Regions from separate parts of the Streptomyces spongiicola genome, predicted to be linked through region 1. Evidence: riboswitches for the same ligand, from Rfam matches in the RefSeq annotation. Region 1 holds a riboswitch; each other region holds the start of a gene.
What was found. A riboswitch is a leader RNA that binds a small molecule or an ion and turns the genes downstream of it on or off. The one in region 1 is predicted to bind cobalamin.

Region 1 (9,632 bases):
TCCGCACTGCCGCGCTCGACGTCCGCGACCCCGACGCGGTCACCGCGCTGTTCGAGGAACTGCCCGCGGTCGACGGCCTGGTCAACAACGCGGCAGGCAACTTCGCCTGCCCCACCGTCGACCTGTCGCCGGGCGGTTTCAAGGCCGTGGTGGAGATATCCCTCTACGGCTGCTTCCACGCCTCCCAGGCCCTGGCCCGCCGGCTGATCAAGGACGGCAGGCCCGGCGCGATCGTCAACATCGTCGCAACCTACGCCTGGACCGGTGCCCCCGGGGTCGCCCACTCCGCGGCGGCGAAGGGCGGCATGCTGGCCTTCACCAAGTCGGTCGCCCGCGAGTGGGGACCGCACGGCATCCGGGTCAACGCCCTCGCGCCCGGCTTCGTGCCGACCGAGTCCGCCACCGCCAACATCCTCTCCGACGACGAGGCCCGGCAGCGGATGCTGGACATGATCCCGCTCGGCCGCTTCGCGGAGGCCGAGGAGATAGCCGACGCCACCGCCCATCTGCTCGGTGCCCCGTACACCACCGGCACCGTGCTGACCGTCGACGGAGGACGTTCCCTCGGCGTGTCCATGCACGCCCGGGCGGACACCCCGCGGCCGGCGCCGGCGGGGACGGGGGGCGACTGATGCGCGACCCACGCAACCCCGGGCTCTACCTCGGCGGCCGGTGGAGCGACCGCACCGACCGGCTCCCCGTCGACGACCCGGCCACCGGCGAGCGCATCGGCTCGGTCCCCGCCGCCACCGGCGACGACGTGGACGCGGCGGTCGGTGCGGCCCGCGGGGCGTTCGACGGCTGGTCCGCCGCCGACCCGGCCGAACGCGCCGCGGTACTGGACCGGTTCGCCGACGCGATGACCGCCCGCGAGACGGAACTCGCCCACACCGTCACCGCGGAGATGGGGGCACCCCGCGACTTCTCGCTGCGGGTCCAGGTCCGGCTCGCGGTCGACGTGCTGCGCGCCCAGGCGGCGCTGGCCCGCACCTTCCCCTTCGAGGAGGCGATCCCGGACGGGCCGCCGGCCCGTGTCGTCCGCGAGGCCGCGGGCGTCGTCGCCGCCATCACCCCCTGGAACTACCCCCTCTACCAGATCGCCGCCAAGGTGGGCCCGGCGCTCGCAGCCGGCTGCCCGGTCGTGCTCAAGCCCAGCGGCGTCGCCCCGCTCAACGCCTTCCTGCTCGCGGCCTGCGCCGACGACGCCGGTCTGCCCCCGGGGCTGCTCAGCGTGGTCTCCGGCAGCGGACGCGTCGTGGGCGAGGCGCTGGCCGCCCACCCGGGCGTCGACATGGTCTCGTTCACCGGGTCGACCGGCGCGGGGCAGCACGTCATGCGCACCGCCGCGGGCACCGTCAAGCGGGTGGCCCTGGAACTGGGCGGCAAGTCGGCGGCCGTCGCCCTGCCCGACGCCGACCTCGCCGCGGCCGTCGAGGCCACGGTCGCCAGCGCCTTCACCAACACCGGCCAGACCTGCACCGCACTCACCCGTCTCCTGGTGCCCGCCGCCCGCTATGACGAGGCCGTCGCCGCGGCCGTGCGGGCGGGCGGGCGGTACACCGTCGGCGACCCCGCGCAGCCCGGCGACCATCTGGGCCCCTGCGCCTCGGCCGCCCAGCGCGACACCGTCGTCGACTACATCCGGCTGGGCGTCAAGGAGGGCGCCCGGGTCGTCGTCGGCGGGCCCGAGACCCCGGACGGCCTCCCCGCCGGACTGGCCGGCGGCCACTGGGTCCGCCCGACCGTCCTCGCCGGCGCCGAGGCAGGGATGCGGGTCGTCCGCGAGGAGATCTTCGGCCCGGTGCTCTGCCTGCTCCCCTACGAGGACGAGGAGGCGGCGCTGCGGCTGGCGAACGACTCCGACTTCGGCCTCTCCGGCGCCGTCTGGTCACAGGACCCGGACCGGGCGGCGGCCTTCGCCCGCCGGATGCGCACCGGCCGGGTCGAGATCAACGGCGGTGCCTTCAACCTCAACGCCCCCACCGGCGGCTACAAGCAGTCCGGGCTCGGCCGGGAACTGGGCCGCTGGGGGCTGGAGGAGTTCTGCGAGACCAAGACCCTGCAAGGAGTGCGGTGAACGAGCCCCTGACCGTTGATCTGCTGGTCGTCGGAGCCGGACCGGCCGGACTCTTCGCCACCTTCTGCGCCGGGTTCCGCGGCCTGTCCGTCGCCGTCATGGACGCCCTGCCCGAACTCGGCGGCCAGGTCGGCGCGATGTACCCGGAGAAGGCCATCCTCGACATCGCCGGGCTGCCCGCCGTCACCGGCCGCGACCTGGTGGAGGGGCTGACCGCACAGGCCATGACCGCCCGCCCGCACCTGCTGCCCGGCCACACCGCGCAGACCCTGGCGTACGAGGACGGCACCCCGGTCGTCACCAGCGACCAGGGGCTGACCGTGCGCGCCGCCGCGGTCCTGGTCACCGGAGGCATCGGCGCCTTCACCCCCCGGCCGCTGCCCGGCTGCACCGGCTACGAGGGCCGTGGGCTGTCGTACTTCGTCACCGACCTCGACGACCTCACCGACCGGGACGTGCTGGTGGTGGGCGGCGGTGACAGCGCCTTCGACTGGGCCCTCGCCGCCGTCGGCCGGGCCCGCTCGGTGACGCTCGCCCACCGGCGCGACACCTTCCGCGCGCACCGGGCGACGGTCGACAAGGTCCTCGCCTCCGAGGCGCATGTGTGCACCCGCACCCAGGTCGCGGCGCTCCACTGCGGCCCGGACGGCCACATCGAGTCCGCCGACCTCAAGGGCCCGGACGGCACCCGGCGGATCAAGGCCCAGCGGGTGGTCGCCGCCCTCGGCTTCACCGCCAACCTCGGACCGCTGGAGTCCTGGGGCATGGCCCTCGACGGCCGCCACATCGCCGTCGACAGCCATATGGCGACCAGCCTGCCGCGGGTCTTCGCCGCGGGCGACATCACGGCCTACCCCGGCAAGGTCCGGCTGATCGCCGTCGGCTTCGGCGAGGCCGCCACCGCCGTCAACAACGCGGCGACCGTCCTCGACCCGGCGAGCGACCTCTTCCCCGGCCACTCGACCGACCGTCACGGAACCACCACCCGAGAGGGGGACTCATGACCCATGTGATCACCGACGCGTGCGTCGACGAGAAGGACGCCAGCTGCATGGAGGAGTGCCCGGTCGACTGCATCTACGAAGGGGGCAGCAGGATGTACATCCACCCCGGCGAGTGCATCGACTGCGGCCTGTGCGCCGAGGTGTGCCCCAACGGGGCGGCCGTGGCGCTGCGCCTGCTGGACCCGGCCGCCGCCGCGGTCCACGGACCGTCCAACGACGCCTTCTTCACCCGGGTGCTGCCCGGCCGCCAGGCCCCCCTCGGTTCCCCGGGCGGCGCCTCCCGACTCGGCCCGCTCGACGTCGACCCCAGCTGAGGAGAACCGCGATGACCATCCACCACCCGACGGCCCACCACCCGGCGGCCGTCGACGCCGAGGCCTGCTCCGCCGCCCTGGACCGCGGCGAGACCCTGCCCTGGACCTGGTACGCCGACCCCGCGATCACCGCCCTGGAACAGGAGCGGATCTTCCGGCGGAGCTGGAGTTACGTCGGCCGCACCGACCAGGTCGCCCAGCCGGGCCAGTTCTTCACCTGCGAGGTCGGCGGCGTCCCCATCGTCGTCACCCGCGACCGGTCCGGCGGGCTCAACGCGCTGGTGAACGTCTGCCGGCACCGCGGCGCCCAGGTGGTCCGCGAGGACTGCGGCACCCGCAAGAGCCTCCAGTGCTTCTACCACGCCTGGACGTACGGCCTCGACGGCTCGCTGCGCGGGGTGCCGCGCGGGGACCGCGAGGCGGACTTCGACACCTCGCAACTGGGGCTGCGCCGCGCGTCGGTGGACACCTGGGGCCCGTTCGTCTTCGTCCATCTCGACCCGGACCCCGCCCCGCTCACCGAGATGCTGGGCGAACTGCCCGAACTCCTCGCCGCCGGCGGCATCGACCTTCAGCGGATGCGCTTCCACCACCGCGTGTACTACACCATCGAGGCCAACTGGAAGATCGCCGTCGAGAACTACCTGGAGTGCTACCACTGCCCGGTCGCGCACCCGGGCCTCGCCGACGTACTCGACGTCAGCCCCGACGCGTACGAGTTGGAGGTGCGGCCCACCTTCGCCACCCACCACGGCATCGTGCGGGACATCCCCCGGGAGGCCGGCTACCCCGTCCAGGGCCCCGTCGTCGAGGGCCAGTACCACCTCGTCTGGCCGAGCCTGAAGGTCAACGTCAACCCCGGGCAGCCGAACCTCTCCTTCGGCCCGGTGTACCCGGCGGGCCCGGAACGCACCACCGGATACCTCGACTACTTCTTCGGCGACGACGTCGACGAGGCGTGGATCAAGGCTATGCTCGCCTTCGACGACCAGGTGGGGGCCGAGGACACCGACCTGGTGGAGTCCGTACAGCGCGGGGCCTCGTCCGGCGGGGTGGAGCGCGGCCGGCTCCTCCTCGGTTCGGAGCACACCATCTCGGCGTTCCAGCGCTTCGTGCTGGGCCGACTTCGGGAGGACTGAGAGATCAGCGAGTCACGTGATGCGGGATCGCGGACCCTCTCCCGGGGGCTCGCGATTCTGCGGCTCTTCGACGACGCACATCCGGAACTCACCCAGAGCGAGATAGCGGAGGCCCTCGACCTGCCCCTGCCGACCGTGCACCGGCTGTGCGCGACCCTCGTCGCCGAGGGCTTCCTGGCGCGCCCCGCGGGCACCCGCAGATTGCGGCTGGGCCCGCAGGTGGCCCGGATGGTCGGGCCGCTGATCGAGGGCATGGGCATGTCCGAGGCGGCGCGCGCGATCCTGCGCAGACTGGCGGAGGACACCGGGGAGACCGCGAACCTGGCCACCCTGGTCGGAAACGAGGTCGTCTACCTCGACTCCGCGCCCGGCCGCCATCTGCTCAGCCCGCGGGCCGAGCCGGGGCTGCGGGTGCCCGCGCACTGCACCGCGCTCGGCAAGTGCCTGCTCGCCCAACTGCCGGACGAGGAGGTGCTGCGACTCGTCGGGAAGGGGCCCTACGAGCGGCTGACGGATGCCACCCACACCACCTGGACCCAGCTGTCCAAGGCCCTGGACGAGGTCCGCGACGACGGCCTCTCCCGCTCGCTCGAGGAGTACGAGGTGGGGCTGGTCTCCTTCGCGGTGGCCCTGCCCGCGGCACCGGACGGCACCCTCTTCGGCATCAGCGTCTCGCTGCCGACGTCCCGGGCGGGACAGCGGCGCGAGATCGAACAGCGACTGCGCACGGCCACCGCGGTCCTGCGCCGCCGCTGACGCCCCGGCCGGCCCTGACACCCCGGGCCCGGGTGACCGCAACGGTCCCTGACACCCCGGGTCCGGGTGACCGCAACGGTCCCTGACGCCCCGGGTCCGGGTGACCGCAACGGTCCCTGACGCCCCGGGTCCGGGTGACCGCAACGGTCCCTGACACCGGGTCGGCGGCGGTCCGTTGCGGTCGTGGTCGCGGTCGCGGTCGTGGTCGCGCCGCCGCCCCGGTCGGCCCGGACCGTTGAGGTCACCCGGGCCGGGGCACGATGCCCGCCGCGCGGTAGTCGTACCCGTCCTGGCTGAAGCCGGGGGCTTCCCACCGGAGATCCACCGGCTGTCCCGGTGACAGCGTGCGGAAACCCGCCATCTCGATGCGGGAGTAGTGGCCCCGGCAGCCGCCGGGCGTCTCGCGGGAGTCGAGGACGCCCCACCCCTCTCGTCGCGCCACTCGCGGACCGTCGCGATCACCATGGGGGTACCCTACGGGCCCGGTGGGTGGCTGCCGCGTGCGGCGGGACGCCGCAGCACCGGCCTGCTTCCCTCCGGTGGGCTGCCGGCACCGACCGCACACTGCCGCGGCGGGCACCGGGCGTCGTCGTCCCGGTCCCGGTCCCGGTGTAGTCCCGGTTCCGGGCACCGGCGCGTACCGCTTCCCGACGCCGTTCCCCCGCAACGGCCCGCCGGAACCCGCCGATGCGGCCCACCGCCTCGCGACCACGGACGGGTCGCCTGTCCAGGGTGCGTGCGAGCCCTCGGCGCCGCGCGCTGCCTCTGTGCGCGGGCCGGGTGCGGCAGTTGCCCCCGGCCGGTGGACCGCGGGCGTATGACATGACGTGGTCTTCTGCCATGATGTCCGTGAAAAGGCGACGGCGGAACGAGGAAGCCGGTGTGAATCCGGCGCGGTCCCGCCACTGTGATCGGCGAGCGGATCCCGAACAGACCACTGCCCGTGTGCGGGTGGGAAGGCCGGGACGAGCACTGACCCGAGAGCCAGGAGACTCACGCGGTCGCCTCCTCGACACGACTGGGGCGGATCTCCCCGGAGAGGAGGGCTTGTCGTGATGCCCGTGGAGGTTTCCCGCGGCGGTTCGGTGCCGTGCCGGGTGGTGGTGTGCCGGGACTGCTGCTGCGGCAGCTCCAAGGTGACCGGCGTCGACCACCGTGAGCAGACCGCGCGTCTCGCTAAGGACGCCCCGGTCCGGATCACCGGCTGTCTCGACGTGTGCGATCAGGCGAACGTGATCGTGGTGCAGCCTTCGTCCGAGGGACGCGCCGCCGGCGGCCGGCCGGTCTGGTTCGGACTCGTCAACGACCCGGCCGCGACCGAGGACGTCGCCGCCTGGGTGCGGGCAGGCGGCCCCGGTGTCGCCGCGCTCACGGACATCCTCGACCTCTACGCCTTCACCCTGCCCCGGCGTGCCCGTTCAGCGCCGCTCCGCGACGCGGGCTGACCGGGCGACGCGGGCCGACCAGGCGACCCGACCTTGAGGCCGGCCCCCGGCATCGCGCGCCCGGGGGACCTCCGCCCTTCCTCAACGGGTCGGCCGGTCCACCCGGGTGAACCCGCCAACCCGGGTCGCCTCGCCTGCCCGGGTCGGCCGGTCTCCCCTGATGGGCGGGTCTGCCCGGGTCGGCCGGTCTCCCCGAATCCGCCCGCCTGACCGGTTCCGTGCTGCCTCCCGCACCCCGTCCCGCCCCGCCCCGTCCCGCCCCGCCCCGTCCCGTCTACCCGAATCCGGCCACGCTCCGGACCACCGTCCGGACCGTGCCATGGTGAGAGGACCCACACCATGCGCAAGCGTCCCGTATCCCTGCTGACGGCCATGGCCGCCGCGGCCCTGCTGGTATCCGGCTGTGGCGGGAGCGCCACCCGGGACGACGCCGCCCAGGCCGCCGGCCCCGCCGCCGAGGGCTTCCCCGTGACCGTCGCCAACTGCGGTGTGAAGACGACCTACCAGCGGCCTCCGCAGCGCGCGGTGTCGTTGAACCAGCATGCGACCGAGGTCCTGCTGGCACTGGGACTGGAGAAGTCGATGGTGGGCACGGCATACCTCGACGACAGGATCCTCCCCGAGTACCAGGAGGCGTATGACGGCATCGAGGTCATCGCGGAGCAGTACCCGTCCTTCGAGGCGCTGCTGGCGGCGGAACCGGACCTCGCCTACGGCGGCTTCGCCAGCACCTTCGACGAGAAGGAGGGCCGTGGCCGCGCCGCCCTGTCCAAGGCCGGGATCAACTCCTACCTCAACATCGAGGAGTGCCCGACCGGGCCCGTGACGATGGCCGCGATGGACCGGGAGATCCGGAACGTGGCCAGGATCTTCGGTGTGCCGGATCGGGCCGAGCAGCAGCTGAGGAAGCTCCATGGCACGCTGGAGGCGGTGGAGGACAAGCTCGCCGGGGCCAAGCCGGTGGAGGTCTTCGTCTACGACAGTGGCGACAAGACCGCCTTCACCGCGGGCGGGGCGGGCGTCGGCAACGAGATGATCAAGCGGGCCGGTGGAGTGAACCTCTTCGCCGACCTGGACAAGGCGTTCGGCGACGTGTCGTTCGAGCAGGTGGCCGAGCGCATGCCCGAGGTCGTCGTCATCTACGACTACGGTGACCAGACGGTCGAGGACAAGAAGAGGTTCCTGCTGGCGAACCCGGCACTCAAGGACGTACCCGCCATCAAGAACCGGCGGTTCGCGGTACTCCCGCTGTCGTCCACGGTCCTGGGGGTCCGGGTACCCTCCGGCGTCGAGTCCCTGGCCCGCCAGATCCACCCGGAACGCTTCAAGTGACCCGCCCGACCGACCCGACCGACCCGACCGGCGCCGCCGGTGCGACGGGCGCGGCCGTTGCGACGGGCGCGGCCGTTGCGACGGGCGTGACCGGGGTGACGGGCGTGACCGGGGTGACGGGCGTGACCGGGGTGACGGGCGTGACCGGGGTGACCGGGGTGACCGGCGCGGGCGACCCGGCCCGGGCGGACGGCGTGACCGACCCGACCGGCGCGGCCGTTGCGGCCGAGGTGACCGCTACTGCCGATGTAACTGATGCGACTTCTGTGGCCGTGGCGGCCAGGGCCGCAAAAGTGACCAGAGCCTCGGGAGCGAGGGAAGCCTCGGGAGTGACGGAAGCCTCGGGAGTGACGGAAGCCGTGGGAGCCACCGCAGCCGTCGACGCGGCCCCAGCCGTCGACGCGGCCGAGCGGACGAAAGCCGCAGCCACCGGCAGGCCGGGCGCCCGGACGGCGCCCGGGGCGGCGGCCCCTGTCCCGGGCCGCCCCGGGGTCCCCTACCCGCTGGTGCTGGCGCTGCTGGGCGCGCTCGTCGTGGTCTCGGCCACGTTCGGGATCGCGACCGGGTCCATCAGCGTCCCCGCCGACCAGGTCTGGGGCATCCTGCTGCACCGGGTGCATCCGGCGCCGGCCGACCCGACCTGGACACCGGTCCGCGAGACGATCGTCATCGACGTCCGCCTCCCCCGCGTACTGCTGGCCGGCGTCGTCGGAGCGGGCCTGGCGGTGTCCGGGATGGCCCTGCAGGCGCTGGTGCGCAATCCCCTCGCGGACCCGATGCTGCTCGGGGTCTCGTCGGGGGCCTCGGTCGGTGCGGTGCTGGTCGTCGTCTTCAACCTCACCCTGTTCGGCGCGTTCTCCCTACCGGTGGCGGCGTTCCTCGGCGCACTCGCCGCCCTGGTCGCCGTCTACCTCCTCGCCCGGTCCGGCGGCCGGATGACCACCGTCCGGCTCGTGCTGGCGGGCGTGGCGACAGCCGAGGTGCTGTCCGCACTGGCGAGCTTCCTGATCGTCACCTCCGACGACCCGCACAAGACGCAGTCGGCGTTGCGCTGGATGCTCGGCGGACTGGCCGGCACCACCTGGACGGTGCTGTGGATCCCCGTCGGCGCCGTCCTGCTCGGTACGGCCGTCCTGCTCGGCGTGTGCCGTCCGCTCAACCTCCTGCTCGCGGGTGAGGAGGCCGCCGTGGCGCTCGGACTGGACGTGCACCGCTTCCGCGCCGCCCTGTTCACGCTCGTCGCCCTCATGATCGGCACCATCGTCGCGGTCAGCGGCCAGATCGGCTTCGTCGGCCTGATCATGCCGCACGTCGTACGGCTGCTCGTCGGCGCCGACCACCGCCGCGCCCTCCCCACCGCCGCACTGCTCGGCGCAGCGTTCCTCATCGCCGCCGATCTCGCCGCACGCACCGCCATGAGCCCCGAGGAGATCCCCGTGGGCATCCTCACCGCCCTGGTCGGCGGCCCCTTCTTCCTGTGGCTGATGCGACGGAGGACGACATGACGCAGACCACCGCGGCTGCGGCCGTGTTCACGGCGATGGCGCCCGGCACGCTCGCCGTGG
Region 2 (9,632 bases), 2.4 Mb from region 1:
GTTGCCTACGCGGCCGCCCGCGTAGTAGGGGACGCCGTAGGTCCGGCCCTCGTAGGTGACGGACTCCCGCAGGCCGTCGAGCCAGGCGTCGGACCGGTCGAAGCGCTTCGGGTCGACCTCGGCGAAGGCGCCCTTGACCATGTAGCCGAGCATCTCGGTGTTGCCCATCTCGACGACGTCGGGGGCCTTGTCGGTGGCGAGGACGGCGTCGAGCTTGGCGTTCTTGTCCGGCCAGCCGTAGTACTCGTGCCTGATCCTGAGGCCGGGGTGCTTTCCGGTGACCGCGTCGTCGGCCGCCTTCACCAGCTCGGGCCAGTTGTTCTGGGCGTCGACCGTCAGCCAGACGGTGAGTTCCCCGACGTCCGCCCCGGCCTCGTCCCCGCCGCCGGAACCGCACGCGGCGAGGCCGGCCATCATGCCCGCGACGCCGATCGCCGCGATGAGCTTGCGCTTCACGCCACCCTCCTCAGGGATGCTGCACCCCCCGTCCACCGCGAGGAACACGGAGTCGTACGCCGAGACCGCCCGTGGGGCCGGGACATGGCCCTAAATGGTTTAGACCAGTACCGCGAGCTTGGCCTAGACCTTTAGGGGTGTCAAGGGTGTATAAGAAGGGCTGTCGCGTCCGTTACCGGACCGACACCCGAGGGAGGGCGACGACCCGTGACCGGACCGTGCCACCATGTGAGCCGCAACCAACGGAGGAGCCGGTGACGGCAGCACCACACGAGTCGGGAAGGCAGGCCATGACCACGGACGGGTCAGGCACCGGGCCGGAGAACGGGACGGCGGCCCGGACCGCACGCGTACCCAAGTACTACCGCCTCAAAAGGCACCTGCTCGACATGACGGAGACCATGCCGCCCGGCACGCCCGTGCCCCCGGAGCGCACGCTCGCCGCCGAGTTCGACACCTCGCGCACCACCGTCCGCCAGGCGCTCCAGGAACTGGTCGTCGAGGGACGGCTGGAGCGCATCCAGGGCAAGGGCACGTTCGTCGCCAAGCCCAAGGTCTCCCAGGCGCTCCAACTGACCTCCTACACCGAGGACATGCTGGCCCAGGGCCTGGAACCCGCGTCGCAACTGCTGGACATCGGCTATGTGACGGCCGACGACACGCTCGCCGGGCTGCTGGACATCGCACCGGGCGGACGGGTGCTGCGCATCGAGCGCCTGCGGCTGGCCAGCGGCGAGCCGATGGCGATCGAGACCACGCACCTGTCCGCGAAGCGCTTCCCGGCGCTGCGCCGGTCCCTGGTGAAGTACACCTCCCTCTACACCGCGCTGGCCGAGGTGTACGACGTCCGTCCCGCCGAGGCCGAGGAGACCATCGAGACCTCCCTGGCCACCCCCCGCGAGGCGGGACTGCTCGGCACGGACGTCGGCCTGCCGATGCTGATGCTCTCCCGGCACTCGCGCGACGCCGGCGGCGAGCCCGTGGAGTGGGTCCGCTCGGTCTACCGGGGCGACCGCTACAAGTTCGTGGCCAGACTCCGGCGCCCCGGGACCTCCTGACGGCCCGCCGAGCCCGGGCTCGGCCCCTGCCGGAGTTCTGCCGGGGCCCTACCGGGCAGTTCAGCCAGAGCCCTGCCGGAGTTCTACCGGAGTTCTGTCGGAGTTGGTTCTGCCAGAGCCCTGCCGGAGTTCTGTCGGAGTTCAGCCGGAGCCCCCTCGGAGTTCTGTCGGAGTTCAGCCGGGGCCCCGCCGGGGGTCGTGGAGCAGTCCCGTGCCCGACGCCGCCCTCGCAGTCTTTGCCGTACCGAGATGCGAACCGGGGGTGACGCCCGAGGCGGCGGTCGCCTAGATTGCTCGCGCGTTACCGGCGATCACCAGGGGATCAGGGGACGGGAGCCACACCATGGCCGAGCCTGCACCATCCAGCACATCCCGGCGGAGCATGACTCCGCGGGCCATCGCAGTATGGGCACTCGTCGCGCTGGTGGGCGCGGTCGGCTGGAGCTTACTCGCCCTCTCGCGGGGCGAGGAGGTCTCCGCCGCCTGGATGCTGGCGGCCGCGCTCGGCTCGTACGCCATCGCCTACCGGTTCTACGCGCGCTTCATCCAGTACCGCGTCCTCCGGGCCGACAGGACCCGCGCCACCCCCGCGGAGCGGCTCGACAACGGTGTCGACTTCCACCCGACCGACCGGCGGGTGCTGTTCGGCCACCACTTCGCGGCCATCGCGGGAGCGGGCCCGCTGGTGGGCCCGATCCTCGCCGCCCAGATGGGCTATCTGCCGGGCACCATCTGGATCATCGTCGGAGTGATCTTCGCCGGTGCCGTTCAGGACATGGTCACCCTGTTCTTCTCCACCCGCCGGGACGGCCGCTCGCTCGGCCAGATGGCACGGGACGAGATAGGCCCCGTCGGCGGCGTCGCCGCCCTGATCGCCGTCTTCGCGATCATGATCATTCTGCTGGCGGTGCTGGCACTCGTGATCGTCAACGCCCTGGCGCACTCCCCCTGGGGTGTCTTCTCCATCGGCATGACGATCCCGATCGCCCTGTTCATGGGCGTCTACCTGCGGATCCTGCGGCCGGGCAGGGTCAGCGAGGTGTCCGTCATCGGCGTCGCGCTGCTGCTGCTCGCGATCATCGCGGGCGGCTGGGTCGCGGACTCCTCGCTCGCGGCGTTCTTCACCCTGGAGCCGGGCACCCTGGTCGTCTGGATGATGGCCTACGGGTTCCTGGCCTCCGTGCTCCCGGTCTGGCTGCTGCTGGCCCCGCGCGACTACCTCTCGACCTTCATGAAGGTCGGCACCATCGTGCTGCTGGCCCTGGGCGTCGTCATCGCGATGCCGACGCTGAAGATGCCGGCCGTCACCGAGTTCGCCGGCAACGGCCAGGGGCCGGTCTTCGCGGGCTCGCTGTTCCCGTTCGTCTTCATCACCATCGCGTGCGGCGCGCTCTCCGGATTCCACTCCCTGGTCTCCTCGGGCACCACCCCGAAGATGATCCAGAAGGAGACCCAGATCCGGATGATCGGCTACGGGGCCATGCTGACCGAGTCGTTCGTCGCGGTCATGGCGATGATCTGCGCCTGCATCCTCGACCCCGGTCTCTACTTCGCGATCAACTCCCCGTCCGGCGCCATCGGGACGACGGTCGAGTCCGCCTCCCGGGCGGTCGCCGACCTCGGCTTCACCGTCACCCCCGAGCAACTCACCCAGGCCGCCGGGGACGTCGAGGAGGCGAGCCTGCTCTCCCGCACCGGCGGTGCGCCGACCTTCGCGCTCGGCATGTCGGAGATCTTCTCCGCGGTCGTCGGCGGCGCCGGGATGAAGGCGTTCTGGTACCACTTCGCGATCATGTTCGAGGCGCTCTTCATCCTCACCACGCTCGACGCCGGCACCCGCGTGGGGCGGTTCATGCTGCAGGACTCGCTCGGCAACGTCTACCAGCCGATGAAGCGCATCAGCTGGAAGCCCGGCGTCTGGTTCGCCAGCGCGGTCGTCGTCGGCGGCTGGGGCTACTTCCTCTGGGTCGGCGTACACGACCCGCTCGGGGGCATCAACCAGCTCTTCCCGCTCTTCGGCATCGCCAACCAGCTCCTCGCGGCCGTCGCCCTCGCGGTCTGCACCACGCTGCTGGTGAAGTCCGGACGCCTCAAGTGGGCGTGGGTCACGGCCGTCCCGCTCGCCTGGGACGCCACGGTCACCCTCACCGCGAGCTGGCAGAAGGTCTTCTCCGGCGACCCGAAGGTGGGCTTCTTCTCCCAGCGCGAGAAGTACCGGGCGGGCATCGACTCCGGCGAGGTGCTGGCCCCGGCCAAGTCGATGGACGACATGCACACCATCGTCACCAACTCGACCGTCGACGGTGTGCTCTCGGCACTGTTCGCCCTCCTCATCGTGGTGGTCCTGGCGGACGCCGCCCGGGTCTGCTTCCGGGCGATCAGCAGGCCGGAGACCGTCCGGCTCGCCGAGGTCCCGTACGTCGAGTCGAAGCTCGTCGCACCCGCCGGACTGTTCGCCACGAAGGAGGAGAAGGCGGAACTCGCGGCGGTCGGCGCCGGCGCCGGCGCCCCGGACCGGGAGGCCGCCGGAAGCGGCAGGACGTGAGCACCGTGGCGCGCATGACGGGTGGGGCGGGCAGGGCGGGACGGGACGGGCGGGTACGGCGGGTATGACAGGACGGGTGGGGCGCGCATGACGGGTACGGCGGGACGGGCGGGTACGGCGGGCAGGGCGGGTACGGCGGGTACGGCGGGCAGGGCGGGTGCGGCGGTGGTGCGCGGCGTACGGCGCGCGGTGCGCTGGGTCCGCTGGTACGTGCGCGAGGTCTCGGGCGAGTCGGTGTACGACCGCTATGTGGCCCACACCCGGGCGCACGACCCCGACGCGGAGGTGATGTCCCGCCGCGAGTTCGAACGCCGCCGCACGGACGAACGGGAGGCCGACCCCCGCAAGGGATTCCGCTGCTGCTGAGCACCCGGTCCGGCCGGCCGTCCACGGGCCTCCGCGCCTCCCCCGGGGAGGGCCGGAGGCCCGTCCGCGTGCCCCTTCCCCGCACGGGACGGAGGCGGGAGACCCGTGCCCGGGCTGCCGCCCCCGCTCAGCCACGCCTGAAGCTCTGAGCGGGTCACGACACAAGATGTGGGGGGTACCTCAACTCACCCCCCCTACATGTATGCTCATCCTCGCTGTCGACGCAGGGGAATCCGGTGGGAATCCGGAACTGTCCCGCAACGGTGTACCGGTGTGCGCTGGTCCGAGACCAGGACCCGCACGCCCGGGTGAGTCCGAGAACCTGCCGGCGGTGCGCCCGGACCGTCCGGCCCGGGTGCCCAGACGTCCGGGCCTCGCGGAACAGGCCGGTGGACGCGGTCCGCCCTGCCCGGGTGTGCGTCCGTGCCCCTGCCCCGCCGGCCCCCAGCCGAGCGAGGGAGAGCACCCCGTGACCATCGCGCCGCCCGATCCTGCTTCAGCGCAGCTCGCCGACGGACCAGGCACCGCGCTTCTGCGGACCCTGACCGAACTCACCTCCGACCTGCCCGACACCGACCCCGGCCGGGTGGCCGGGGCCGCCCTCCGGGGCCGTCACGCGGGATCGGACGAGGCCGAACTGCGCGAACTGGCCACGGAGGCGGCCGCCGGCCTGATCTCCGAGGACCCGGCGTACTCCCGGCTCGCGGCACGACTGCTCACCCTCGCCATCGCCGAAGAGGCGGCCGGCCAGGGCGCCTCCGCGTTCTCCGGCTCGATCGCCGTCGGCCACCGCGAGGGGCTGATCGCGGACCGCACGGCCGTCTTCGTCCAGACGCACGCCCGGCGCCTCGACGCGCTGGTCGACCCGGGCGCCGACGACCGCTTCGGGTACTTCGGCCTGCGCACCCTCTACAGCCGCTATCTGCTCCGGCACCCGATCACCCGCAAGGTCGTCGAGACCCCGCAGTACTTCATGCTGCGCGTCGCCTGCGGTCTCGCCGAGGACGACACCCCGCGCGCGCTGGAGGAAGTGGCCTCCCTCTACGGGCTGATGAGCCGCCTCGACTACCTGCCGTCCTCCCCCACCCTCTTCAACTCCGGCACCCGGCACCCCCAGATGTCGTCCTGCTACCTGCTGGACTCCCCGCTCGACGAGCTGGACTCCATCTACCAGCGCTACCACCAGGTGGCGCGGCTCTCGAAGCACGCCGGCGGCATCGGCCTGTCGTACTCCCGGATCCGCTCCCGCGGTTCGCTCATCCGGGGCACCAACGGCCACTCCAACGGAATCGTGCCGTTCCTGCGCACACTGGACTCGTCGGTGGCCGCCGTCAACCAGGGCGGCCGGCGCAAGGGCGCGGCGTGCGTGTACCTGGAGACCTGGCACGCGGACATCGAGGAGTTCCTGGAGCTGCGCGACAACACGGGCGAGGAGGCGCGCCGCACGCACAACCTCAACCTGGCGCACTGGATCCCCGACGAGTTCATGCGCCGGGTGAACGCCGACAGCGACTGGTCGCTGTTCTCCCCCGCCGACGTACCGGAACTCGCCGACCTCTGGGGCGACGACTTCGACGCCGCGTACCGCAGGGCGGAGGCCGCCGGGCTCGCCCGCCGCACCATCCCCGCCCGCGAGCTGTACGGGCGCATGATGCGCACCCTCGCACAGACCGGCAACGGCTGGATGACCTTCAAGGACGCGTCCAACCGCACGGCCAACCAGACCGCGGAGCCCGGGACCGTCGTCCACTCCTCCAACCTGTGCACCGAGATCATCGAGGTGACCGACGACGGCGAGACCGCCGTCTGCAACCTCGGCTCGGTGAACCTCGGCGCGTTCGTCGTGCGGGACGCCGCCGACGGCGAGGAGGTGATCGACTGGGCGCGGCTGGACGACACCGTCCGCACCGCCGTGACCTTCCTCGACCGGGTCGTCGACATCAACTACTACCCGACCGAGCAGGCCGGCCGCTCCAACGCCAGGTGGCGCCCGGTGGGCCTCGGCGCGATGGGCCTCCAGGACGTCTTCTTCAAGCTGCGCCTGCCCTTCGACTCCGCCGCGGCGAAGGCCCTGTCCACGCGCATCGCCGAGCGGATCATGCTGGCCGCCTACGAGGCGTCCTGCGACCTGGCCGAGCGCCACGGTCCGCTCCCGGCCTGGGAGCGGACCCGCACCGCCCGGGGTGTGCTGCACCCCGACCACTACGACGCGCGTTTCGCCTGGCCCGAGCGCTGGGCCGCGCTGCGCGAACGGGTCGCGGACACCGGCATGCGCAACTCGCTGCTGCTCGCCATCGCGCCGACCGCCACCATCGCGTCGATCGCGGGTGTGTACGAGTGCATCGAGCCGCAGGTCTCCAACCTCTTCAAGCGCGAGACGCTGTCGGGCGAGTTCCTCCAGGTGAACTCCTACCTGGTGGACGACCTGAAGCGGCTCGGCGTGTGGGACGCGCAGACCAGGGAGGCGCTGCGCGACTCCGGCGGCTCGGTGCAGGGCCTGAACTGGATCCCGGCCGAGGTGCGGGAGCTGTACCGGACCGCCTGGGAGATCCCGCAGCGCGGCCTGATCGACATGGCCGCGGCCCGCACCCCGTTCCTCGACCAGTCGCAGTCGCTGAACCTGTTCATGGAGACGCCGACCATCGGCAAGCTCTCCTCGATGTACGCGTACGCCTGGAAGCAGGGCCTGAAGACCACGTACTACCTGCGGTCCCGCCCCGCGACCCGGATCGCCCGGGCCGCCTCGGGCACGACCCCGGCCGCCTCGGGCACGACCCCGGCCGCCACCATCCCGGACGCCACCATCCCCGTCCAGCAGGCCGCCGACCCCGAGGCCGTCGCCTGCTCCCTGGAGAACCCGGAGTCCTGCGAGGCCTGCCAGTAACTCCGCCCCGCCATCCGCACCCCACCTCTGGAGGACGGCGCCCCGCGCCGACTGCTATGAACGACAAGAACCTGCTCGATCCGGGCTTCGAGCTGACACTGCGCCCGATGCGCTACCCGGACTTCTACGACCGCTACCGGGACGCCATCAAGAACACCTGGACGGTGGAGGAGGTCGACCTCCACTCGGACGTCGCCGACCTCGCCAGGCTCAGCCCGGGCGAGCAGCACCTGATCGGCCGTCTGGTCGCCTTCTTCGCGACGGGCGACTCGATCGTCGCGAACAACCTGGTGCTCACGCTGTACAAGCACATCAACTCCCCCGAGGCGCGCCTCTACCTGTCGCGGCAGCTCTTCGAGGAGGCCGTACACGTCCAGTTCTATCTGACGCTGCTCGACACCTATCTGCCCGATCCGGACGACCGCGCCGCGGCCTTCGCCGCGGTGGAGAACATCCCGTCGATCCGGGAGAAGGCCCGGTTCTGCTTCCGGTGGATGGACTCGGTCGAGAAGATCGACCGGCTGGAGAGCCGGGCCGACCGCCGCCGCTTCCTGCTGAACCTGATCTGCTTCGCGGCCTGCATCGAGGGGCTGTTCTTCTACGGGGCGTTCGCCTATGTGTACTGGTTCCGTTCGCGGGGTCTGCTGCACGGGCTGGCGACCGGGACGAACTGGGTGTTCCGGGACGAGACCATGCACATGAGCTTCGCCTTCGAGGTCGTGGACACGGTCCGCAAGGAGGAGCCCGAACTCTTCGACGACGCGCTCGGGCAGCAGGTCACGGACATGCTGAAGGAGGCGGTCGAGGCCGAGCTGCAGTTCGCCCGCGACCTGTGCGGCGACGGGCTGCCGGGAATGAACACCGAGTCGATGCGCGCGTACCTGGAGTGCGTCGCCGACCAGCGGCTGGCCCGGCTGGGCTTCGCCCCGGTGTTCGGCTCGCAGAACCCCTTCTCCTTCATGGAGTTGCAGGGTGTGCAGGAGCTGACGAACTTCTTCGAGCGCCGGCCGTCGGCGTACCAGGTCGCCGTCGAGGGCACGGTCGACCTGGACGAGGACTTCTGACGAGGGCTTCTGACGAGGACTTCCGGCGCGGGTCCCCGGCGCGGGCTTCCGGCGCGGGTCTCCGACGCCTGCTGCGGCCCCGGCCTCCCGCGCCGCCTCTGCCCCGGCTTCCGGGGAGGGCCTCCGGGGAGGGCCTGCGACCAGGTGTAACGCCCGGTGAGGTTGGGGACGCGGACGGGCGGGCGCCCGGACCACCGACGGGTCCGGGCGCCCGCCCGCGTCGTGTGCCGCCCGCGCGGGCGAGGGCGCCCCGTCCGCCCCGTCCGCCCGGATCCCGCGGCTGGACGCCGGCCGGAAGCGGCCCCCGCGGTGGCCGAGGACCGGATGGGAAGTGCACGCCGGAGACCGGCCCGACGGTCCAGGCGCGCCAACAGGGCATGGCGAGATCCCACTCACCGGTCCGTCGGCGGTCATGACCGCGCCCCGCACCGGTGGGCCGGGCGGGGCGGGTTGACCGGCTCACGGCGCTCCGGAACGGCCGTCGGACACGGGAACGGCCGTCGGACGCACGACGGCCGTCGCACGCCGGACCGCCGTCACACGCCGGACGGCCCCGCCGGCGCGCTCAGTCGTTGGGCACGGTCTCGTAGCGCGGCGTGCCCTCGTCCATCTGCCGCAGCGCGTCCTTGCGGTCCCGCTTCGACAACCGGTCGATGTAGAGCCGGCCGTACAGATGGTCCGTCTCGTGCTGCAGGCAGCGCGCGAAGTAGCCGGTTCCGCGCACCTTGATCGGCTTGCCGTCGGCATCCTGGCCGTGCACCTCGGCGTAGTCCGGGCGGGCGAGCGACGCATACGCGGTCGGGACCGACAGACAGCCCTCGTTGGAGTCGTCGAGGGCCCTGCGCTCCGGCGGCAGTTCCTGTAGCACCGGGTTGCACACGACGCCCACGTGGCGCGCGCCCTCGTCGTCCGGGCAGTCGTAGACGAAGACCTTCAGGTCCACACCGATCTGGTTGGCGGCCAGGCCCACGCCCTCCGCCGCCCGCTGGCTGGCGAACATGTCGTCGATCAGTGCCGCGAGCTTGTCGTCGAACTCGGTGACGTCCCGGCACTCCCGGTGGAGCACCGGGTTGCCGACGACGGTGATGGGACGGGCGCTGCCGCGCTCGCGGTGGGTCCGCTCGCGCTCCTCGCAGTCCTCCGTGTCGACGGCGAAACCGTCGTTGATCTGCTCGTCCGTCTCCTGCTGCGCCATTTCCGCCGTAAGCCTTCCTCAAAACCGTCCCGATGACCCGTACAGCCTACGGCCCTGCGGCGGC
Region 3 (9,632 bases), 1.6 Mb from region 1:
TGACGCCGGAACGCCCGGCGATCAGACCCTCCCAGGTCGAAGCGGAGTCGCCACCCAGCGGTGTGGTTGCGCCGATACCGGTGACGACCACGGTGCGATTGGTCGGGCTCACAGGAATTCTTTCTCCACGGTCTATGAGGGTTCGTGAATCAGCGGCGCCACCGCTGGGTGGCGTACCTGATCGGCCCGGATCAGGCCTGGTGCTTCAGGATGTACTCGGCAGCGTCGCCGACGGTCTTGAGGTTCTTGACGTCCTCGTCCGGGATCTTGACGTCGAAGCGCTCCTCGGCGGCGACGACGACCTCGACCATGGACAGCGAGTCGACGTCCAGGTCGTCGGTGAAGGACTTGTCCAGCTGGACGTCCTCCGCCGGGATACCGGCGATCTCGTTGACGATCTCGGCGAGACCTTCGACGATCTCTTCCTGCGTGGCGGCCATGTGGCGCTCCTTCGGTGTGTAGCGGAGGGTTGGACGGGCTTGCCCGGAGGACCGGAGGTCCGGGGGATCCGGATGCTTGCCTAGGGGAGGGTAACGACCGTCGCGGCGTAGACGAGACCCGCCCCGAAGCCGATGACGAGCGCGGTGTCGCCGCTCTTCGCCTGCCCGGTCGCCAGGAGCCGCTCCATGGCGAGCGGAATCGAGGCGGCCGAGGTGTTGCCGGTGGTCTCCACGTCACGGGCGACCGTGACGTGTTCCGGCAGTTTCAGAGTCTTCACCATCGAGTCGATGATCCGCATGTTCGCCTGGTGCGGGATGAAGACGTCCAGTTCGTCCGCGGTGATCCCGGCCGCGTCCAGCGCCTGCTGGGCGACCTTCGCCATCTCGAACACGGCCCAGCGGAACACCGCCTGGCCTTCCTGGGTGATGGCGGGGAACCGCTCGACGGCGCCGTCGCGGTAGTCCGTCCACGGCACGGTCTGCTTGATGGTCTCCGACTTGTCGCCCTCGGAACCCCACACGGTGGGGCCGATCCGGGGCTCCTTCGCGGGACCGACGACGACCGCCCCCGCGCCGTCACCGAAGAGGAACGCCGTGGCGCGGTCCTCCAGGTCGGTCAGGTCGCTGAGCCGCTCGACGCCGATGACCAGCACGTACTCCGCCGAGCCCTCGACGACCATGCCCTTGGCGAGGGTCAGGCCGTAGCCGAAGCCCGCACAGCCGGCGGAGATGTCGAACGCGGCGGGCCTGGTCGCGCCGATCCTGTCCGCGATCTCGGTGGCGACGGCCGGGGTCTGCTTGAAGTGCGACACGGTCGAGACGATCACGCCGCCGATCTGCTCGGGGGTGAGTCCGGCGTCGGCGATGGCCTTGCCCGCCGCCTCGACCGACATCGCGGTGACGGTCTCCTCGTCGTTCGCCCAGTGGCGGGTGGCGATGCCCGAGCGGGAGCGGATCCACTCGTCGGAGGAGTCGATCGTCTCGAGGATCACCTCGTTGGGCACGATCCGGGTCGGGCGGTAGCCGCCGACACCCATGATGCGTGCGTACGGGGCACCCTTGCTGGGCTTGATCTTCGACATGCTGTCTCGGCTCCTTGTCAGGCGCCCGCCGCGTCGGCGGCGGGTGAACCGGCCTCGGCGAGCAGCTTGCGGGCCGCGTCGAGGTCGTCGGGGGTCTTCAGCGCGAGTGTCGCGACGCCGGGCAGCGCCCGCTTGGCGAGGCCGGTGAGGGTGCCGCCCGGGCACACCTCGACGAGGGCGGTCACTCCGAGTTTCTTGAAGGTCTCCATGCACAGGTCCCACCGGACCGGGTTGGCGACCTGTCCGACCAGCCGGGACACGACCTCGCCACCGGTGACCACGGTGCGCCCGTCCTTGTTGGAGACGTAACGCACCTTCGGGTCGGCCGGCGCGAGCGACGCCGCGGCCTCCTCCAGGCGCGCGACGGCGGGGGCCATGTGGTGCGTGTGGAACGCCCCGGCGACCTTGAGCGCGACGACCTTGCGCACTCCCTCGGGCTTGTCCGCCTCCAGCGCGGCGAGCTGCTCCCTGGTGCCGGCGGCGACGATCTGCCCGGCGCCGTTGACGTTCGCGGCGGTCAGGCCCAGCTTCTCCAGGTGCGCGGCGCTCACCTCGGGGTCGCCCCCGAGCAGGGCCGACATGCCGGTCTCCGTGACGGCGGCGGCCTCGGCCATCGCCAGACCGCGGGTGCGCACGAGACGCAGCGCCGCGGTGGGCCGGAGGACGCCCGCGAACACGGCGGCCGTGATCTCGCCGACGCTGTGGCCGGCTACGGCGTCCGGGACCGCGTCACCGAGCGCGGAGGCGGACAGCAGTCCGGCCGCGACGAGCAGCGGCTGCGCCACGGCCGTGTCCCGGATCTCGTCCGCGTCGGCCTTGGTGCCGTAGTGGGCGAGGTCCAGGCCGATGGCGTCGGACCAGGCCGCGATGCGGTCGGAGGCGCCGGGGAGTTCGAGCCAGGGGGTCAGGAAGCCGGGCGCCTGAGCGCCTTGGCCGGGAGCGACGAGTACGAGCACCCTCACACTCTCTCTTGTCGATGGTCCCGCCCGCCCGTGGGGACAGGGACCAAGAACCGTCAGGGGAATTGTTGGTGTCCGACAAAATCCTAGGGTTGCTGATCACCGTCTACCAGACGCCCGAGGATGAGCGCGATCCGCAGGGTGAACGCGGAGCGGACATCGGAGGGTGACCAGCCGGTGACGTCAGTCACACGTCGAAGCCGGTAGCGGACGGTATTGGGGTGCACGAACAGCATCCGTGCCGCTCCCTCCAGACTGCTTGCCTGCTCCAGATACACACTCAGGGTCTCCAGAAGGGCCGAGCCCGCCTCCTCCAGCGGTCTGTAGATCTCCTCCACCAGTTGGTCCCGCGCGGACGGATCACCCGCGATCGCGCGCTCCGGAAGGAGATCATCCGCCAGTACCGGGCGGGGCGCGTCCTGCCACGCGGAGGAGGCCTTCAGCCCGGCCGCCGCGGCCTGTGCCGACCTCGTCGCCGCCAGCAGGTCCGCGACGACGGGACCCGCGACCACCGGGCCGGCCGCGTACGGGCCGATCAGGGCCTTCGCCACCTGCAGCGGGTTGTCGCTGCCGCCCGCGATCACGACCAGCCGGTCGCCGAGCACCCCGGTCAGCACCTGGAGCTTGGCGTGCCGGGCGGCGCGCCGGATCGCGTCCACCGTCAGCTCGCTGTCGCCGTCGGGCGCGGTGCCGAGCACCACGCACACGTGCTCCGGAGCGTTCCAGCCGAGCGCCGCCGCGCGGCTGACGGCCCCCTCGTCGGCCTCGCCCGAGAGCACGGCGTTCACCACGAGCGACTCCAGCCGGGCGTCCCAGGCGCCCCGGGCCTCCGCGGCCTGCGCGTACACCTGGGCGGTCGCGAAGGCGATCTCCCGCGCGTACACCAGCAGCGCCTCGCGCAGCACGGACTCGTCGCCCGGGGCGGCGACCTCCTCGATGGCGGACTCCATGACCTCGATGGTCGTCCGCACCATCTCCACGGTCTGGCGCAGGGTGATCGCACGGGTCAGTTCGCGGGGGGCCGTGCCGAACACGTCGGTGGAGATCGCCTGCGGGGTCTCGGGGTGCCGGAACCACTCGGTGAACGCGGCGATTCCGGCCTGGGCGACCAGGCCGATCCACGACCGGTTCTCCGGGGGCATCGCCCGGTACCACGGCAGCGTCTCGTCCATGCGCGCGATGGCGTTCGCGGCGAGGCGCCCGGACGACTGCTGCAGGCGCTTCAGGGTCGCGGAGTGCGGATGGGCGGCGTTCGGGGGCAGAGCCGGTTCGGGATGGGGCACGGGGACAAGAGTGCCTTATCCGGGCGCCGCGGCGGAGACGCGGGTCCGGGAGGGCCGCGGATCCGGCGGGAGGCCGCCCGCCCGACGGCTCCACCGGGCGGGCGCGACCGGACGGGCCGCAGCCGGGAGGCACCGGGAGGCATCGGGCCGCAGCCGCGAGGCAGCGGGAGGCATCGGGCCGCAGCCGGGAGGCGCCTGGACGGGTCGGGGAGGACCTGGGGTGGCTCGGGGAGGACCTGGGGTGGCTCGGGGAGGCACCTGGGCGGGTCGGGGCGGCGCCTGGACGGGTCGGGGCGGCACCGCCGCCGGGCACGGGGACGCGGACCGCCCGGTCCGGCGTCTACGGTGGAGGCGTGATGTCGATACGGCGCGCCGGCGAGCGCTACCGCGGAGGGGACGCGTCCGCCGGGATCGAGTCCCTGCACGCCTTCTCGTTCGGTCGCTTCTACGACCCGGACAACCTGCGCTTCGGCGCGGTCATCGCCTGCAACGAGGAGCGCCTCGCCCCCGGCGCCGGTTTCGACGAGCACCCGCACAGCCACACCGAGATCGTGACATGGGTGGTGGACGGCGAGTTGACCCACCGGGACTCCGCGGGCCATGCCACCGTCGTGCGGCACGGTGACGTGCAGCGGCTCAGCTCGGCGGGCGGGGTGCGGCACGTCGAGCGCAACGACGCCGACGCACCGCTCACGTTCGTGCAGATGTGGCTCGCGCCGAAGGACCCGGGCGGCGAGCCTTCGTACGAGATCGTCCGCGGTATCGCCGACGCGGCGCCCTACGCCCTCCCGGAGGCCGGGGCGGTGCTGCACGTGCGCCGCCTCGCCGGCGGCGAGCGGACCGCCGTGCCGGACGCCCCCTTCGTCTACGTCCATGTCGTCCGCGGCGTCGTCAGGATCGGCGGTGAGGCCCTGGGCCCCGGGGACGCCGCCCGGGTCACGGACGCCTCCGGCCTCGAACTCGCCGCGGCCGCGCCCGCGGAGGTGCTGGTGTGGGAGCTGTCCCGCTGACCGGTGCGGCCGATGCCCGGGGCCGCGCCGGCGGGCGCCGCGGCCCGCCGCGGGCGGGGTGGGCCGCCGGGCGTCCGCGTGGAAGCGGGCGGACGGCGGTCACCGGAGGACCGGAGGCGACCCCGCGCGGCGCCGCGGCCTCGATCGCGGGACCGGCCTCAGCGGCGCAGTTCGGCGAGGACCGCGTCGGTGAACGGCGGCCATGCCCCGACCGCCCAGGGCCCGAAGGCGCGGTCGGTCAGCGCCACACAGGCGGCGCCGGCCTCCGGGTCGATCCACAGGAACGTGCCGGACTGGCCGAAGTGGCCGAAGGTGCGGGGCGAGGACGCCGCGCCGGTCCAGTGCGGGGACTTGCCGTCCCGGATCTCGAAGCCGAGTCCCCAGTCGTTCGGCTTCTGGTGGCCGTACCCGGGCAGGACGCCGGGCAGGCCGGGATGCACGACCGACATCGCCTCCAGCACGGTCCCGGCGTCGAGCAGCCGCGGTGCCTGCACCTCGGCCGCGAAGCGCACGAGGTCGTCGACCGTGGAGACGCCGTCCTTCGCGGGCGATCCGTCGAGCGACGTCGACGCCATGCCCAGCGGCTCCAGCACGCCCTGGCGCAGGTACTCGGCGAACGGGATGCCGGTGGCCTTCGCGATGTGGTCGCCGAGCACCTCGAAACCGGCGTTGGAGTACAGCCGGCGGGTCCCGGGAGGCGCGGCGACCCGGTGCTCGTCGAAGGCGAGCCCGCTGGTGTGCGCGAGCAGGTGCCGCACGGTGCAGCCGTCGGGCCCGGCCGGCTCGTCCAGCTCCACCGCGCCCTCCTCGAAGGCGACGAGCGCGGCGTAGGCCGCGAGCGGCTTGGTGACCGAGGCCAGCGGGAAGCGGTGCCCCGTCGGGCCGTGGGCACCGGCGACGGTGCCGTCCGCGCGCACGACGGCGGCGGCCGCGGTGGGGACGGGCCAGTTCTCGATCAACGCCAGGCTCTGCATGGTCACGAGGGTAACCAGCCGCCGCCCGGGGCGTAACCGCCGGGTTCCCGCTTGCCTGGAGTGCACTCGAACCTTCTAGCGTGGAGGCATGACGGTGCTGGAGACCCCAACCGCGACGGGCGAAGGACGCGTATCGGCGCCACCCGCCCACCCCCGGCCCGACGGGCAGGACCAGTACACCATCGGCGAGGTCGCCGACTGGACCGGCCTGAGCGCGCACACGCTGCGCTGGTACGAGCGGATCGGCCTGACGCCGCACATCGACCGCTCGCACACCGGGCAGCGGCGCTTCAGCAACCGCGACCTGGACTGGCTGGCCTTCGTCGGCAAGCTCCGGCGTACCGGTATGCCGGTGGCGGACATGGTCCGCTACGCCGAGCTGGCGCGCGAGGGGGACCACACCCGGGAGCAGCGGCGGGAGCTGCTGGAGTCGACCAGGCGCGACGTCCGCGCACGGATCGCCGAACTCCAGGGCACGCTCGCCGTGCTGGACTACAAGATCGATTTCTATGCGGGCGCCCGGCGGGCGCCGGAGAGGGCCTGAGCCCCGATGACGGAGAGCATGATCGAAAAGGTACGGCTCGGTACGGACGGCCCCGAGGTCGGAGTGCAGGGGCTCGGCTGCATGGGCATGAGCGAGTTCTACGGCGACACCGACGAGGCCGCGGCACGCGACACCCTGGAGGCGGCGCTGGAGGCGGGTGTCACCCTTCTCGACACGGCCGACATGTACGGGAACGGCGCCAACGAGGAGTTCCTCAGGCCCTTCCTGGCGGCGCACCGGGGCGAGATCACCCTCGCCACGAAGTTCTCCGTCGTCCGGGACGCCGGCGACGCGTCCTTCCGGGGCATCAGCAACGACCCCGCCTACATCCGCGAGGCGGCCGAGGCGAGCCTCCGCCGGCTCGGCGTGGACGCGATCGACCTCTACTACATGCACCGTCGCGACCCCGCGGTGCCGCTGGCCGAATCCGTCGGCGCGATGGCCGAGTTGGTGCGGGCCGGCAAGGTCCGCCACCTCGGCCTCAGCGAGGTGACCGGCGCTGAACTGCGCGAGGCGCACGCCGTCCACCCCATCGCCGCACTCCAGTCGGAGTGGTCCCTGTTCAGCCGCTCCGCCGAGCGGAGCGCGGTGGGCGCCGCCGCGGCGCTGGGGGTGGCGCTGGTGCCGTACTCGCCACTCGGCCGCGGCTTCCTCACCGGCTCGTTCGCGGACGCGGCAGAGCTTCCCGGGGACGACTTCCGGCGCTACCAGCCGCGTTTCACCGGCGACGCCGCCGCGGCGAACGCGGCGCTGCTGGAGCCCGTCCGCAAGATCGCCGCCGCGCACGGTGCGACGCCCGCGCAGATAGCCCTCGCCTGGGTCCAGCGGCGGGCCGAGGTCCACGGTCTGCCGGTCGTCCCCATCCCGGGCACCCGCAGCCGCGGGCGTCTGGAGGAGAACGTCGCGGCCACGCGGATCACGCTCACACGGGACGAGCTGGCGCTGCTGGAGCCGATCGCGGAGCGGGTGGTGGGAGACAGGTACCCGGACATGTCCTCGACGTCGGACTCCCGCGAGTAGCACGCTCACGGGGCCCGGCGGCGGACCGCGCGCCCCCTGGCGGGGATCACCGGCTCCGGTGGGTCCCGTGCCCGGATCGCCTGCTCCGGCGGGGCGTTGGGCCGGGCGGGGCGCCCGCGGCCGGGTGGGGGGCACTCGGCCGGGGGAGGCCGAGAGGACGGCGAGGGGTGCCGGGAGTGCCGCGGGGATGCCGCGGGGACGCCCGGACACCCCGGGCCCGGGTCACCCCGGGCCCGGGACACCCTGGGCCCCGGAGCGCGGCGCCCCTACCGCCCGACTCGGCTCCCCACGCCAGGTCAACCGGGTGGCCGTCGCGCCGGTCCCGCTTCTCGCGGAGGATACGCGCGTGACCTTCCCGTGACCCTTCGCTTCATGGGCGTGTAACACGCCCGCCCGCTTCGTCACCGCGGCGAAACACCGTGCGGCATCGGCGGAAACCCCGGCGCGCCAACCTCGTGCCCCATAACGGGCCGACTTCCCGGGCGGCCGTGCCGGATCACCGGCGCGCGGATGCCGCGGCCAGCGCGCCCGCGGCGACCGCGGCGCCGGCGCACACCGCGGTGTGCAGTGCGCCCCAGCCGCGGTGGTCGTGCCAGAGTCCCCGTTCGACCGCGGCGGCCGCCCGGCCGAAGACCGCGACCGGGTGCCCGCGGCGTGGATCGCCGAGGAGCAGGTCGCCGGCCAGTCCGGCGGCGGCGCCGTACGCGAACGTGATGTCCGGGCGCGGCGGAGCCGGCCCTCCTGCTTCGGCAGGCATGTTCGTCCTCACTCAGGGTCCGCGCCCTGGCTCGACGTGACCGGCGGCGAGGAGTTCCTGGCTCCGGGGTGCTCCCTGGTGCTCCGCGAGGGGGAGCGCACCCGTGACAGTGGCGGGACCGCGCCGGATTCGCGCCGGCTTCCTCTTCTGCCGCCGTAAGTGGCCCCGGAAGTCCACCACGGGCCCCGAACGCCCGTCAACTCGCCCTTGACCTGCGACGGGACGGGGCGCACCGCCCCGGGGCGCGGGTGCGGGGCGCGTACACGGGTGGGGCCGGGCACACGGGTGGGGCCGGGTACACCCGGTGGGTGTGCCCGGCCCCGGTGGGAGGTCGTGCCGCGGCGTCAGACCACGATCAGGTAGATCCCGAAGGCCACCGCCGCCGCGCAGAGCGCGAAGCAGGCGTACGCGCCCGTGCGGGCGAGGCCGGCCGAGCCTCCCCGAGCGGCCGCGGCCTCCTGCTTGGAGAGGCCCGCGATGCCCAGGGTGAACAGGCCCACCAGGGCGACGGTCACGACGAGGCTCACGCCGAAGACGGAGCCCAGAGCTGCCCAGTCGATCTTCATGTCGTTCTTTCCTTACACCGTGGCGGCGGGCGCCGGAGCGGACTCGGAGGACTGGGCCGGGAAGGCGGCCTTCAGCGCCCCGGGCTCGGTCGCCGCGATCCCGGCGGCGGCGTTCGGGGTTCCGGCGGCGTTCGGGGTCTCGGCGGTGTTGGGGGTTCCGGCGGCGTCCGGCGTCTCTGACCCGGGCCCGGCCACCTGGGTCGCGGCGGCGCCGGCCGGGGGCGGGGAGACGGCCGCGATGGCGGTGGTGACGACGCCCGCGGGCGCGATCTCGTCGTCCGTGACGTTGGTGTGGTCGACCGGCTTGCGGCGCGAGATCACCCAGATGGCCCCGGAGCCCGCGACGAGCAGCACGGCCACGGCGGCGATGCCCCAGGCGCCCTGCTTGGTCAGGAACTCCGCGGCCGCGGCGACCAGGCCGGCGGCGGGCAGGGTGAGGCCCCAGGCGACGAACATCCTGGTGGCGGTGGACCAGCGGACCACACCGCCCTTGCGGCCGAGGCCCGCGCCCATCACGGCACCCGAGCAGGACTGGGTGGTGGAGAGCGAGAAGCCGAGGTTCGAGGAGGCCAGGATGACCGTCGCGGCGCTGGTCTGCGCGGCGAAGCCCTGCTGCGGCTGGAGGTCGGTCAGCCCCTTGCCCATGGTGCGGATGATGCGCCAGCCGCCGAGGTAGGTGCCGAGCGCGATCGCGACGCCGGCGGAGACGATGACCCACATCGGGGGGTTCGAGCCGGGCGCGAGGACGCCCCCGGTGACCAGGGCCAGAGTGATGACGCCCATGGTCTTCTGCGCGTCGTTGGTGCCGTGGGCGAGGGACACCAGGCCGGCGGAGGCGATCTGCCCGGCGCGGTAGCCCTTGGAGGTGGACCGGTCCTCGGTGGTGCCGCCGATCCGGTACGTCAGCCTGGTGGCGACGAGGGCCGCGAGACCGGCGACGAGCGGGGCCGCGACGGCCGGGATCAGGACCTTGGTGACGATCGTGCCGCCGTTGACG

Region 2: another riboswitch for cobalamin. It lies ahead of DDQ41_RS23140 (ribonucleoside-diphosphate reductase subunit alpha); the one in region 1 lies ahead of DDQ41_RS12690 (hypothetical protein).
Region 3: another riboswitch for cobalamin. It lies ahead of DDQ41_RS05695 (cobalamin biosynthesis protein); the one in region 1 lies ahead of DDQ41_RS12690 (hypothetical protein).

Annotation. Positions count from the first base shown of each region.
Region 1 covers NZ_CP029254.1:2,907,335-2,916,966, reverse strand. Annotated here, with positions in the region: gene DDQ41_RS12725 (SDR family oxidoreductase) at 1-632, shown strand, start outside; gene DDQ41_RS12720 (aldehyde dehydrogenase family protein) at 632-2,077, shown strand; gene DDQ41_RS12715 (NAD(P)/FAD-dependent oxidoreductase) at 2,074-3,081, shown strand; gene DDQ41_RS12710 (indolepyruvate ferredoxin oxidoreductase subunit alpha) at 3,078-3,395, shown strand; gene DDQ41_RS12705 (aromatic ring-hydroxylating oxygenase subunit alpha) at 3,407-4,534, shown strand; gene DDQ41_RS12700 (IclR family transcriptional regulator) at 4,538-5,290, shown strand; partial or broken gene DDQ41_RS12695 (cold shock domain-containing protein) at 5,532-5,755, opposite strand; cobalamin riboswitch at 6,107-6,305, shown strand; gene DDQ41_RS12690 (hypothetical protein) at 6,346-6,735, shown strand; gene DDQ41_RS12685 (ABC transporter substrate-binding protein) at 7,075-8,067, shown strand; gene DDQ41_RS12675 (FecCD family ABC transporter permease) at 8,571-9,572, shown strand; gene DDQ41_RS12670 (ABC transporter ATP-binding protein) at 9,608-9,632, shown strand, end outside.
Region 2 covers NZ_CP029254.1:5,265,443-5,275,074, reverse strand. Annotated here, with positions in the region: gene DDQ41_RS23160 (extracellular solute-binding protein) at 1-456, opposite strand, end outside; gene DDQ41_RS23155 (GntR family transcriptional regulator) at 747-1,514, shown strand; gene DDQ41_RS23150 (carbon starvation CstA family protein) at 1,858-4,059, shown strand; gene DDQ41_RS23145 (YbdD/YjiX family protein) at 4,228-4,425, shown strand; cobalamin riboswitch at 4,622-4,769, shown strand; gene DDQ41_RS23140 (ribonucleoside-diphosphate reductase subunit alpha) at 4,895-7,309, shown strand; gene DDQ41_RS23135 (ribonucleotide-diphosphate reductase subunit beta) at 7,366-8,373, shown strand; gene def (peptide deformylase) at 8,939-9,568, opposite strand.
Region 3 covers NZ_CP029254.1:1,315,392-1,325,023, reverse strand. Annotated here, with positions in the region: gene fabF (beta-ketoacyl-ACP synthase II) at 1-112, opposite strand, end outside; gene DDQ41_RS05740 (acyl carrier protein) at 192-440, opposite strand; gene DDQ41_RS05735 (ketoacyl-ACP synthase III) at 521-1,522, opposite strand; gene DDQ41_RS05730 (ACP S-malonyltransferase) at 1,540-2,478, opposite strand; gene DDQ41_RS05725 (PucR family transcriptional regulator) at 2,568-3,764, opposite strand; gene DDQ41_RS05715 (pirin family protein) at 4,121-4,774, shown strand; gene DDQ41_RS05710 (serine hydrolase domain-containing protein) at 4,933-5,748, opposite strand; gene DDQ41_RS05705 (MerR family transcriptional regulator) at 5,837-6,292, shown strand; gene DDQ41_RS05700 (aldo/keto reductase) at 6,299-7,312, shown strand; partial or broken gene DDQ41_RS05695 (cobalamin biosynthesis protein) at 7,815-8,069, opposite strand; cobalamin riboswitch at 8,101-8,262, opposite strand; gene DDQ41_RS05690 (hypothetical protein) at 8,414-8,635, opposite strand; gene DDQ41_RS05685 (inorganic phosphate transporter) at 8,648-9,632, opposite strand, start outside.